4 regions of the Pseudomonas cistanchae genome follow, and region 3 is predicted to be linked to each of the others. Evidence: predicted binding sites of a transcription regulator. Region 3 holds the regulator's gene; each other region holds the start of a gene.
What was found. Region 3 encodes FliA, which starts transcription of late flagellar genes. Its sites were predicted from a motif close to CTAAAGTTTNNNNNNNNNNNGCCGNTAA; they were not measured.
Positions count from the first base shown of each region.

Region 1 (3,208 bases), on a different contig from region 3:
GCCGAGTTGGCTCGATCGGCCGACAGCTCCCAGTTGCCAAAATCGCCGCGACCAACAAAAGGCTTGGCATCGGTATGGCCGCTGACGCTGATCTTGTTTGGCACCGCCTTGATGGTGTCCGCCATGGCCAGCAGGATGTCTTCGAAATAGGGCTGCAGGCGCGCGCTGCCAAGGTCGAACATCGGCCGGTTTTCCGCATCGGTAATCTGGATACGCAAGCCGTCCTGGGTGATTTCAAACAGGATCTGATCCTTGAAGCGCTGCAGCTGCGGGTTTTCCTCGACCTTGTTCTGCAACTCCTGCAGCAGCAGCTCCAGCCGCTCGCGCTCCATTTCTTCTGCCAGGGTTTCGGCCTGTTCAAGATCGACCTCGGCCTGTTCGCTGTCCTGCTGGCTCTGCTCCTGCTGGTCTTGCGGTTCAGGATTCAACGTGCGGTCAGGCGCAGGAGTTGGCGAGCCGCCCAGGTCGATGACGTAGGGGCTGGCGCTTTCGGAAAAGCCGATGGGGTCTTTAAAGTAGCCGGAAATCAGCTTCTTCTGCTCCGGCGTGGCCACCGACATCAGCCACATCACCAGAAAGAAGGCCATCATCGCCGTCGCGAAGTCGGCGAAGGCAATTTTCCACGCGCCGCCGTGGTGGCCGCCGGCAACCTTCTTGACGCGTTTGACGATGATGGGCTGATTGTTTTCCATGAGTCAGCCGTCAGCCCCCGCGCATCGCCTGCTCAAGCTCGGTAAAGCTTGGGCGGTGCGCCGGATAAAGCACCTTGCGGGAAAACTCCACAGCCAGCGAGGGCGGCATGCCGGACGCCGAGGCAACCAGACCGGCCTTGATGGCTTCGTAAACATTCAGTTCTTCCTTGGCATCGTGCTCGAGCGCGCCGGCCAAGGGGCCGAAGAAGCCGTAGGACGCCAGGATACCGAGAAAGGTACCCACCAGCGCCGTACCGACTTTCTGGCCGATTTCCGCGTTGTCCGCCTCGGCCAGAATCGACATGGTGATCACGATGCCCAGTACGGCGGCGACGATACCCATGGCCGGCATGCCGTCGGCAACCTTGGCGACCGCGTGGGCGGGGTGATCGAGATCTTCCTTCAGGCTGGTAATTTCCATGTCGAACAGCGCTTCCAGCTCATGGGGCGCCATGTTGCCGGATGACATGATGCGCAGGTAATCGCAGATGAAGGCGGTCATGCGTTCGTCTTTGAGAATTGCCGGGTACTTGCTAAAAATCGGGCTGGCAGCCGGGTCTTCGACATCGGCCTCGATGGCCATCATGCCCTCGCGGCGACTCTTGTTGAGAATCTCGTAGATCAACTTCAGCACGTCCAGGTAATACGCGTGGGTAAAGCGCGAACTGAACATGCTCAACGACTTCTTGAAGACATGCATGAACATGCTGCCAGGGTTGGCCTGAAGGAAAGCCCCCAGCGCCGCACCGCCGATGATCAGAACTTCGAAGGGGTGGACCAACGCCATGAACTGGCCACCGGAAAGCATGAAACCGCCCAGCACACTGGCGAGCACAACGATAATGCCGATTATTTTTGCCATAAGGAAAACGTGCCAAAGCTGAGGAAAAAAGGGTTACGCAAAACAACCCTTCTATTTATCGGAAGTTATGCGCGAGACTATAGCCAGTTAAGGCTAAAAGCCAGCTTGGCTCAACCCGCATGCCCACACCTACACCGCTACCGCGCACCCTAGTGGCCTGGCTGAAACAGCTGGAAGAGCCGCGCCTGCCCGTGCCCGCAGAAAGCCATCTGAGCGTGCTGCAGGCACTGGCCGACAGCCGCAAGTCGCTGCGCGATATTGCTGAGCTGATGCACCACAGCCCTGCCATCGCCCTGCGCGTGATGCTTGAAGCCAATCGCCCAAGCAAGGGCTCCGGCGAGCCTGCGCAAAGCCTGGAAAGCGCCCTGAGTCGACTGGGCCTGCAACGCACCGCAGACATGCTCAAGGACCAACCCACGCAGACTGTCGAGCAAATCCCATTGGGCCTGCGCCAGCTGCAGCTGATCAGCCACCACGCGGCGCAACAAGCCAACGGCCTGTTCGCCGGACGCCTGGCGCGACTTTGGCAGGAAATCCACTGGGGCAGCCTGCTGTTCCTCGCCCCCATCTGGACCTTGCTCGGCACCTACCCGCAGCTGTTCGATACCTGGGAGCAGCGGGTGCTGGTTGCCGGAGAGCCCGCCGCCAAAATCGAACGCGAACTGCTTGGCGTTCCGCTCCTACAACTCTGCCTAAAGCTGGCGGAGCAGTGGCGCATGCCCGAATGGATCATTCTTGGCTACCGGCTGCTGGTGAACGATCGACGTTTATTGGTCAAGGCGCTGCACATCGCCCGTGACAACCAGCACCCGCTGCACCAGCAACAACTGCTCGACGCAGATCCGACGCTGCGACGCTGGCTGACCCAGCCTGCCAATTGCATCCTGCTGGCCAACGGCCTGGCGCTCAGTTCGCATTTCGCCTGGAACGATGCGCACAGCTTGCGCTGGCAACGCCTCGCCGGGCTTTACCTGCAGTTGTCGCTGGACGAGGTACAGCAGCAGGTGCACCAGAACGCCGCGCAGCATGCTCGCCAACAACCGCACCGCGATCTCTGGCACCCTGCTGAAGCGCTGCTATGGCCTTGGGATACTCGCCATCTGCGCGCGAAGCAGGAGTCGAAGCCTCCGCAGATAAGCACATGGAAGCAGCAATGCACCTCGCTGCTGGCGCAACCCAGCGCGTTCAGCAATGTGCTCCAACTCACCGCGTGTGCCCGCGATGCGCTGCAGGCCTGTGGCATGCAGCGGGTACTGGTGCTAATCGCGGACCGCACCCACAGCCGGCTGCTGGTCCAGCAACAGGCGGGGCTCGACAAGTCGGCGAACGCCTTGAGCCTCGACCCGCAGCAGAGCCAGGTGCTGCGGCACCTGCTCAAGGAGCCGGCGCAGCTGCGCCTGAGTCCGGCCAATATGGCGCAATTCTCCGCACTGCTGCCTGGCTCGCTGAAAGCCTTGTTCCCCAGCGAACATCTGCTGATCCGCTCGCTGGCCAGCAACGGCCGCGTGGTCCTGCTGATCTTCGCCGACCAGGGGGGTACACCAATCAGTGAGCCCAGCCTGCAGGCCTTCGGTAAAACCGCGCAATGTATTGAGCGCGCCCTCGTCAGCTTTGCCGGTCGCGGTCGCTGACCTTTCCGCTACAATCCGCTGCG
Region 1 is NZ_JBTLWN010000001.1:792,461-795,668, reverse strand. It holds gene motB (flagellar motor protein MotB) at 1-692, opposite strand, end outside; gene motA (flagellar motor stator protein MotA) at 703-1,554, opposite strand; gene ACX0MV_RS03625 (HDOD domain-containing protein) at 1,674-3,185, shown strand.
Region 1: motA (flagellar motor stator protein MotA) is a predicted target of FliA. The motif match lies at 1,610-1,637, and genes of this name have one in related genera.

Region 2 (3,208 bases), on a different contig from region 3:
ACCCTGGTCATGAAACGTTGGACCGGTCAGTAAATCAGCACACAAAAAACGGCGCCCCCCAGGGCGCCGTTTTTTTTCTTGCCAGATCGGTTACACCGCCACTGCTCCCTAGACGGTAAAACGCGAGATCAAGTTGCTAAGCGCAACCGCCAGGCGCGACAGCTCCTGACTGGCAGCGCTGGTCTGGTTGGCCCCCGCTGAACTTTGCAGCGATAGATCGCGAATATTTACCAGGTTGCGGTCGACCTCACGGGCAACCTGCGCCTGCTCTTCCGAGGCACTGGCGATCACCATGTTGCGCTCGTTGATCTCCGAGATAGCCGCGGCAATTTCTTCCAGCGCGAGCCCGGCGGCCTTGGCCACATCGAGGGTCGAACGCGCGCGGCTGTTGCTGCTTTGCATCGCGTTGACCGCCTGATCGGTGCCCTGGCGGATGCCACTGATCATCTGCTCGATTTCCTGGGTTGATTGCTGGGTGCGATGCGCCAGTGCCCGCACTTCATCGGCAACCACGGCAAACCCACGCCCGGCATCGCCCGCCCGAGCAGCCTCAATGGCGGCGTTGAGCGCGAGCAGATTGGTTTGCTCGGCGATGGAACGAATCACATCCAGCACCTGGCTGATATCGCGCACCTTGTCAGCCAGTTGCTCGACCTGGTCGGCGGTAGTGGTCACGTCATCGGCCAGGTGGCTGATCGAGTCGACGGTCTGGCGCACCTGTTCGCGGCCACGCTGGGTGGTGCGGTCGGATTCGCGCGAAGCTTCCGAGGTGGTCACCGCATTGCGCGCAACCTCTTCGACAGCGGTGGTCATCTCGTTGACCGCCGTTGCCGCCTGTTCGATTTCGTTGTTCTGCTGATGCAGGCCGCGTGTCGAGTCTTCGGTGACCGCAGTCAGCTCTTCTGAGGCCGAGGCCAGCTGGCTGGATGAGTCAGCGATGCTCTGGATGGTCGAACGAAGGTTCTGCTGCATGGCTTTGAGCGATGTGAGCAGACGAGCAGGCTCGTCCTTGCCCTCGACCTGAATGCGCTGGGTCAGGTCGCCCGAGGCCACCGTCTCGGCCACGCGCACGGCTTCGCCCAGGGGCCCGACGATACTGCGGGTGAACAGCCAGGCCAATAGCGTGGTGATCAAGGCCGCCAGGACAATGGTGACCATCACCCAGAAAAAGCCGCTTTCGTAGGCCTCGTTGGCTCGAGCCGCAGCCTGGTCGGCGCCCTCCTCGTTGATCACCAGCAGCTCCCGTAATGCCATGGTCAGGGTGTCTGCATAGCCGTTGATTTCACCATTGAGGATGGCGACGGCCTGATCACGCTGCCCCTGCTTGACCAGCTCGACAGCTTGCGCCTGAAGCTGCAGGTAACCAATCATGCCCTCTTTGAAACGCTGATAGGCAGCGCGCTCTTCGCTGGAGGACAGGTGCTTTTCGAACTCGGCATCCTTTTGCCCGACCTCTATGGCCAACTGCGCCAGGGTTTGCCCGGTCTTGTTGACCACCTGCTGGTCTTCGATGACCACCATGCGCAGCGTCAGCGCGCGCAGGCGCAACATGCTGGCATTCAGCTCCGCCAGAGCAGTGATGCTGGGCAGCCAGACGTTGTCGACCGCATCCGCCTCCTTGCGCATATCCGCCATCTTGTTCAGCGCGAACAGTCCCAACAGTAGAACGATCAAGCCTATCAGGCCGAACCCCAGCGCCGAGCGCGGAGCAATATTGAGGTTTCTAAGCGACATGGTCTTTCCCTTCAGCGACGATTAGATAGCTATCTGAAAATTCAGAGTAGAGCGCGTTCGCCCTGCTATCGGCAGATAGCCTTGCGGCTGAAGAAAAAATAGTTGGAATAAGCGATGCCGGACCTCAGTTCGATGAGTGGTCATCGCGATTCAGTCCGGATTCGCTGGCAAGCGGAACGGCAACCAGCAGGCATCGCTCGATACCTTTTAGCGCACCTCGAAACGCTGCTCGACCAGTTTGCGGTCATCCTGAAACACCATGAAGTGCCAGGTTCCGGCGACTATTTCATGGGGCTCGCTGAACTCGAACGCCATGACTTCCTGGGCGGTGCCAGGAACCAGCGCCTGGGTGACGACGAACTTGTCATGGCGTTTGCCCTCGGCCGTGACGACACCCGGCGTAAGGTAGAGCAAGGTCAGTGGTGAATCGTTGATCACCTTGCCGGCGAGGCTGTAACGCACACCGAACTTGGTGCCCAGCTTGGCGGGAATCACGTCGGTGCGTTGGATCTCCTGGTTGCTGCGAGTCAGCACCCGCTGCCCTGGCTCGAAGTCTTCGTACTGGCTGAAGATCCCATACTCCACCGCACCTTCGACGCGGACCTCGGCACTGGCCAGAGGGGCGCTCAGCATGAACGCCATCAGTAGGCTGAAACGGTTGTATCGCATAGCTCGCTCCCCGGTTTTGAATGGAGGCGAGCCTATGACACCGGCATGACAGGAAAATGACAGCTCAGTCGAGCAGCTCCGCCTGCACCCGACGCGGCAAAACGGCGAGGAAATTGTCGTGAGCCACCTGATGCGCGACCGCTTCGGGCAACGCATCGAGAAACGGATCGAAGCCCGTCATGTATTCGCCCAGGCTGTCGAAACGACCAACCACGTCGGAGCCGAGCATGAAGCGCGCCGGATAGCTGCTAACCAGGCGCACCCATTGCGGATCGGCGCGCCCCTGCTTGTCGAGCAGATAAGGCCGCAACATGGTCCAGGACAGGTCGATGTACAGATTGGGGTACTCCTCAAGCATCCGCTCCAGGGTCGGCAGCAGGAAATCCAGTTTCTTCTGGTGCCGGTGGATTTCCATGCTGGTGCCAGCATGCGCCCAGATGAAGCGAACGTGCGGATGATTGCGCAGCGGCTCTTCGATTTCCTGCAGATAGAGCGGGTTGCGCTCGCGCTTGGAGGTGATGTTGGAATGCAGCATCACCGGCAGGTCGAACTCAGCGGCCAGGTGGAAAACCCGCGCCAGCGCCTCGTTGCTGGCACGCGGCGCATCGCCATGGATCAACGCGGTCAGGTCGTCGTGGCGGGTGAAGATCTCGCCGATCCCCTGCCACAGTCCCGGGTCGAGTTCGAGCATGCGCCGAATGTGCGCATCGGCATTCTTGTCGTTGGGGTTGAAGCCGGAGAGAAACGGATGGAAGCGCTCGCGCTGCTCGGCCGGCAGCTTCTTGTAGGCGTGAGCGACAAGCAC
Region 2 is NZ_JBTLWN010000002.1:427,911-431,118, forward strand. It holds gene fabB (beta-ketoacyl-ACP synthase I) at 1-33, shown strand, start outside; gene ACX0MV_RS08845 (methyl-accepting chemotaxis protein) at 109-1,734, opposite strand; gene ACX0MV_RS08850 (DUF3859 domain-containing protein) at 1,942-2,403, opposite strand; gene ACX0MV_RS08855 (amidohydrolase family protein) at 2,468-3,208, opposite strand, start outside.
Region 2: ACX0MV_RS08845 (methyl-accepting chemotaxis protein) is a predicted target of FliA. The motif match lies at 1,800-1,827, and genes of this name have one in related genera.

Region 3 (3,208 bases):
CTACCGCATCGGTGCCCAGGAGCAACTGAAAACCCTGGGCCGTATTCTCAATGTATCGGTGACCCAGGTCGACGCCTCGCAATCGCTGACCCAGGCACTCGCCCCCTTGGCACGCAAGCGCGTAGTGCTGCTCGATACCGCAGGTTTGCCGGGCAATGATCCAGCACTGCGCATGCAACTGGAAAGCCTCGCCTCGCGCAGCCTAAAAGTGAAGAATTACCTAGTATTGGCGGCAACTAGCCAGAGCCAGGTACTTAAAGCGGCCTACCATAGTTATAAGCATTGCGGCCTGGCCGGCTGCATTCTGACCAAGCTGGACGAGGCCACCAGCCTCGGTGAAGTTTTAAGTCTGGCCATTGGCCAGCGCCTGCCGGTAGCCTACGTGACGGATGGCCCGCGTATTCCGGATGATCTGCAAGTGCCGCGCAGCCACCAGTTGGTGAGCCGCGCAGTTGGCCTGCAATCCGACGAGGCGCCAAGCGAAGATGCAATGGCCGAGGTGTTTGCCGGGCTCTACCAGCAGCCAGCGCGTCGTGCAGGTTGATTGCTAGCGCAGCCGTGGTCGTTGAGATCAGGCATAGTATGTTCGTGTCGTGGTTCGTTGCAGCGCAAGCAGCCACATGGCTTCAGTCGAAGATAGACAAGGTGTGTAGATAACATGGGTAAGCATCCCGTACAGGTGATCGCGGTGACCGGCGGCAAGGGTGGCGTCGGCAAGACCAATGTGTCGGTGAATCTGTCCCTTGCTCTAGCCGATCTGGGGCGGCGAGTGATGCTGATGGATGCTGACCTGGGTCTGGCCAACGTCGACGTGCTGCTCGGCTTGACCGCCAAGCGCACCTTGGAAGATGTCATCAGTGGCGAATGCGAGCTGCGCGATGTGCTGCTGCAGGGCCCGGGCGGTATTCGGATCGTGCCGGCAGCCTCGGGCACCCAGAGCATGGTGCAACTGACCCATATGCAGCATGCCGGGCTGATCCAGGCGTTCAGCGACATCAGCGACAATCTCGACGTGTTGATCATCGACACCGCAGCCGGTATCGGCGACTCGGTGGTGAGCTTCGTGCGCGCGGCTCAGGAAGTGCTGGTGGTTGTCTGCGATGAACCGACCTCGATCACCGACGCCTATGCGCTGATCAAACTGCTCAATCGTGACCATGGCATGAGCCGTTTTCGGGTTCTGGCCAATATGGCCCACAGTCCCCAGGAAGGACGCAATCTCTTTGCTAAGCTGACTAAAGTTACTGATCGTTTTCTCGACGTGGCCCTCCAATACGTAGGTGCCGTGCCGTACGACGAATCGGTACGCAAGGCCGTACAGAAACAGCGTGCGGTTTACGAAGCATTTCCGCGCTCCAAATGCGCATTGGCATTCAAGGCGATCGCGCAGAAAGTCGATGCCTGGCCGCTGCCGGCCAACCCACGCGGTCATTTGGAGTTTTTCGTCGAACGCTTGGTACGCCAACCGATTGCGGATTCGGCCACATGACAGCAGCTACTGGACTCCTTATGTACAGCAAAGCGCAAGCACAGGATTCCCAGCATCAACTGATCGAGCGCTACGCGCCTCTGGTAAAACGCATCGCCTATCACCTGCTGGCGCGCTTGCCGGCGAGTGTGCAGGTTGATGATCTGATTCAGGCCGGCATGATCGGCCTGCTCGAAGCGTCAAAAAAATACGACGGCGGCAAGGGCGCGAGTTTCGAGACTTTTGCCGGCATTCGCATACGTGGCTCGATGCTCGACGAAGTTCGCAAAGGCGACTGGGCCCCGCGTTCGGTGCATCGCAACAGCCGCATGGTCAGCGACGCCATCCGAAAAATTGAGGCCAGAACGGGCCGCGACGCTAAAGATCAAGAGGTTGCGGCCGAACTTCAATTGAGTCTCGAGGATTACTACGGCATTCTGGGGGACACTTTAGGCAGCCGTTTGTTCAGTTTCGACGACCTTCTGCAGGACGGCGAGCACAACGGGTTGCGTGAAGATGCCAGCTCCGCCTACACCGAACCTTCTCGCGATCTGGAAGACGAACGCTTTCAAACGGCCCTGGCCGATGCGATTGCCAACCTGCCAGAGCGCGAGCGCCTGGTGCTGGCGCTGTATTACGACGAAGAACTGAATTTGAAAGAAATTGGTGAAGTACTTGGGGTTAGCGAATCGCGTGTCAGCCAGTTGCATAGCCAGTGCGCCGCGCGGTTGCGTGCACGCCTGGGTGAGTGGCGCGCGAACTAGAAAGCAGCGGTCGTTGCAGAGCGGGCTGGTAGATATTGGCTTGTCGATTTAGCCATACAGATTTTTTGCAACGGCCCGCCAGGCCGGTTTCATGATTAAAAGGCGTAGCCAGGTGCTGGTTACGTTCGGGACGGTACGGAGGTCGACTTGGACAAAAATATGAAAATCCTCATCGTTGACGATTTTTCGACGATGCGACGGATCATCAAGAACCTTTTGCGTGATCTGGGGTTCACCAACACCGCGGAAGCCGATGACGGCACCACGGCACTGCCGATGTTACAAAGCGGCGGTTTTGATTTTCTGGTGACCGACTGGAACATGCCCGGCATGACCGGTATCGATCTGCTGCGCGCGGTACGGGCGGATGAGCGCCTGAAGCAGTTGCCGGTGTTGATGGTGACCGCGGAAGCCAAGCGCGACCAAATTATCGAAGCTGCTCAAGCGGGGGTTAATGGCTACGTGGTCAAGCCCTTCACGGCCCAAGTGCTGAAGGAAAAGATTGAGAAAATCTTTGAGCGGGTTAACGGCTGATGTCTGCCGCGAGGGTTTTATGGAACATGATGATCATCCCCTGGACGACTTCGAGTCGTCCTTGAAACACAACGCTCGCCAGCTGGTTGATAGCCTTGAACAAGGCAACTTTGGCGAAGCGGTTCAGGTTATTAACGAACTCAACAAGACCCGCGATCATGGCTTGTACGTTGAAGTGGGCAAGCTGACCCGCGAATTACATAACGCCATTGTCAATTTTCAGATTGATCCACGGGTACCTCATGCCACTGAAGTGTCGCAAATAACCGACGCGACCGAGCGCCTGAACTACGTGGTGACGATGACCGAGAAAGCGGCCAATCGGACCATGGATCTGGTCGAGCAGAGTGCACCGCTAGTCAATGGCATCGGCGACGAGGCTCAGGCCTTGAGCGCGGAGTGGGGCCGTTTCATGCGACGCGAGCTGAGCGCCGATGGCTTC
Region 3 is NZ_JBTLWN010000005.1:119,470-122,677, reverse strand. It holds gene flhF (flagellar biosynthesis GTPase FlhF) at 1-544, shown strand, start outside; gene fleN (flagellar synthesis regulator FleN) at 659-1,489, shown strand; gene fliA (RNA polymerase sigma factor FliA) at 1,486-2,232, shown strand; gene ACX0MV_RS14930 (chemotaxis response regulator CheY) at 2,392-2,766, shown strand; gene ACX0MV_RS14925 (protein phosphatase CheZ) at 2,786-3,208, shown strand, end outside.

Region 4 (3,208 bases), on a different contig from region 3:
GTTCTCGACGATGTCCAGACGACCGATACCGTTCTCGCCGCCGATGCGGTTGAGTTCGGCCAGCACGGTCGCCGGGCTCATTTCCTTGCCGTCGATGGCGACGATATCGCCCTTGCGGTAGGTCAGCTCGATATAGGTCGGTACGTCCGGCGCTGCCTCGGGAGAGACAGTCCATTTCCACATGTCTTCTTCGTGCTCGGTCCAGGTGTCTTCCAGCACGCCGCCTTCATAGGAGATGTGCAGCAGGTTGGCATCCATGGAATACGGCGACTTCTTCTTGCCGTGACGTTCGATCGGGATCGCGTGCTTTTCGGCGTAATCCATCAGCTTCTCGCGCGACAGCAAGTCCCACTCGCGCCATGGGGCAATGACTTTCACGCCCGGCTTGAGCGCATAGGCGCCCAGTTCGAAACGCACTTGGTCGTTACCTTTGCCAGTAGCGCCGTGGGAGATGGCGTCAGCGCCGGTTTCATTGGCGATTTCGATCAGGCGCTTGGCGATCAGCGGACGGGCAATTGAGGTGCCCAGCAGGTATTCGCCTTCGTAGACGGTGTTGGCGCGGAACATCGGGTAAACGAAGTCGCGGACGAACTCTTCGCGCAAATCGTCGATATAGATTTCCTTGACGCCCATGGCCTTGGCCTTGGCGCGGGCCGGCTCGACTTCCTCACCCTGGCCGAGGTCAGCGGTGAAGGTCACCACTTCACAGTTGTAGGTGTCTTGCAGCCACTTCAGGATTACCGAAGTGTCCAGGCCACCGGAATACGCCAGGACTACCTTGTTTACGTCGGCCATGCCATCACTCCACGGGGTTGTGCGGGAAAACCCGTGATTCTACTGGCCTTGGCAGTCAATTTACAGGGCCGCGACAGCTTGAGACGACCAGGCGACAGCTGTCCGTCCGCCGTCGGGCATTTTCAGGAGCTAGCTGCAGGCGCGCTCGCTGTTTCGCCAGGAGCCACGTGCGCTGCTTCCGGAGCGCGATCGAGGCGCAGGCTGACTCGGCGATTTTTCGCCCGGTTGGCTTCGTTGGTATTGGGCACCAGCGGATAGCGTTCGCCGTGGAAACGCATGGTGATGTTCTCGGCCGGCACGCCGTTGGCCTTGAAGTACTCCATCACCGCCAATGCGCGGCGCCGGGACAGGTCACGGTTGGTCAGGCGGTTGCCGCTGTTGTCGGCGTGACCATCCAGCTGGATGCGGTTGACGCTGGGGTCGGCTTTGATAAAGGACAGGATGATGTCCAGCTTGGCCTGAGCCATGGGGTCCAGATCAACGCCGCCGCCGGGAAAACCGACCTGGGACTGACGGATCTGCTCGAAATTGACTGGCAGCAGCTTGGCGGTGCAGCCCAGGTACTCGTTATAGGCCTTATTGAATTTAACCGGGAGCAGGCGAACCTCGAGGCCATTGCTGCCATGGGGAGTGCGGTGCCGCACCAGTGGGCTGCGCCCTTCCAGCAGCCCCGTGATCAGCCGTGCGCCCTGCTCTTCGGTGCTGTTGAACAACACCTCTCCACTGCCGATTGCAACCGAACCGAGGTTAATGTCGCCGCGTCCCGGTTGCCAGGGTGCTGCGGCGGCCAGCAGCGTGGCGGAACCCGCGCCCAGCCAGCGCTCGCGCGCCTGCAGACGAAAGGTTGCCTGCTCTCCCGCCCGGCGAACGAACTCCCCGGCACCGAAGTCAGTGATCGGTTGCGACAGCCGGCATTCGAACTGATCGCCTGCGACCTGCCACTCGACTTTTTCCAGTCGGGTCTGAAAGCTGATAGCACCAGCTGACTGCGTAAGAGGCAAACTGGCGAGCAGGCTGAGCAAAGGTAGATAAAGCTGTCGCACGGCAGGCTCCACGAGGAATAACGGCGTTCCCTCGGGGTATCGTCGTGGCGGGGAAAAACTTGAGGCGGCATAGGGATCAGGCAACGGCGAATAATCGTGGCAACGGGCCACTGGAGCGCCGAACAGCCGCTTTCGGCGTGCCCTGGCAGGCCTTTTCCGGTAGCATTCCCAACACGTTTTACCCGCCTGGAAATCTTCATGACCGACCGCCTCACTCTGCTGCGTCCCGACGACTGGCATATCCACCTGCGCGACGGTGCCGTGCTGCCGCACACCGTCGCCGATGTCGCGCGCACGTTCGGCCGCGCCATCATCATGCCCAATCTGGTGCCGCCAGTCCGCAATGCCAGTGAAGCCGATGCCTACCGCCAGCGGATCGTTGATGCTCGCCCTGCTGGCAGCCGATTCGAACCCTTGATGGTGCTCTATCTCACCGACCTGACCAGCGCCGAAGACGTTCGCGCGGCCAAGGCTTGCGGGTTCGTGCACGCAGCAAAACTCTATCCGGCTGGCGCGACCACCAACTCCGATTCCGGGGTTACCAGCATCGACAAGATATTCCCGGTACTCGAGACCATGGCCGAGGTCGGTCTGCCGTTGCTGGTGCACGGTGAAGTGACGCGCGGCGAAGTCGATGTGTTCGACCGCGAGAAATTCTTCATCGATGAACACCTGACCCGTGTAGTCGCTCGCTTCCCCACGTTGAAGGTGGTGTTCGAGCACATCACCACGCGTGACGCGGTCGAGTTCGTCAACGCTGCGCCAGCCAACGTCGGCGCCACCATCACCGCGCACCACCTGCTGTACAACCGCAATCACATGCTGGTGGGCGGCATCCGTCCGCACTTTTACTGCCTGCCGATTCTCAAGCGCAACGTGCATCAGGACGCCCTGCTCGACGCCGCCACCAGCGGCAGCGCCAAGTTTTTTCTGGGTACCGATTCGGCGCCCCACGCCAAACACGCTAAGGAAGCCGCTTGCGGCTGCGCCGGTTGCTACACAGCCTTTGCTGCCATCGAGCTGTATGCCGAAGCCTTCGAGCAGCGCAACGCACTGGACAAGCTGGAAGCTTTCGCCAGCCAGAACGGCCCGGACTTCTATGGTTTGCCACGCAACAGCGAGACCATCACCCTGATCCGCGAAGACTGGACCGCTCCTGCCAGTCTGCCGCTGGGCGAGCAAAGCGTCATTCCCCTGCGTGCCGGCGAAACCCTGCGCTGGCGCCTGCTGGAGAAAACCCTGTGAGCGAAGACCTTTACGAAGATGATCAGGACGCTGGCGCGCCGTCAGGGCCGCGTCATCCGATGGCCGCGCGTTTCCGGGGTTATCTGCCTGTCGTGGTTGACGTGGAAACGGGCGGGTTCAACTGC
Region 4 is NZ_JBTLWN010000001.1:1,444,462-1,447,669, reverse strand. It holds gene ACX0MV_RS06595 (argininosuccinate synthase) at 1-795, opposite strand, end outside; gene ACX0MV_RS06590 (flagellar protein MotY) at 918-1,838, opposite strand; gene pyrC (dihydroorotase) at 2,037-3,083, shown strand; gene rnt (ribonuclease T) at 3,143-3,208, shown strand, end outside.
Region 4: ACX0MV_RS06590 (flagellar protein MotY) is a predicted target of FliA. The motif match lies at 1,875-1,902, and genes of this name have one in related genera.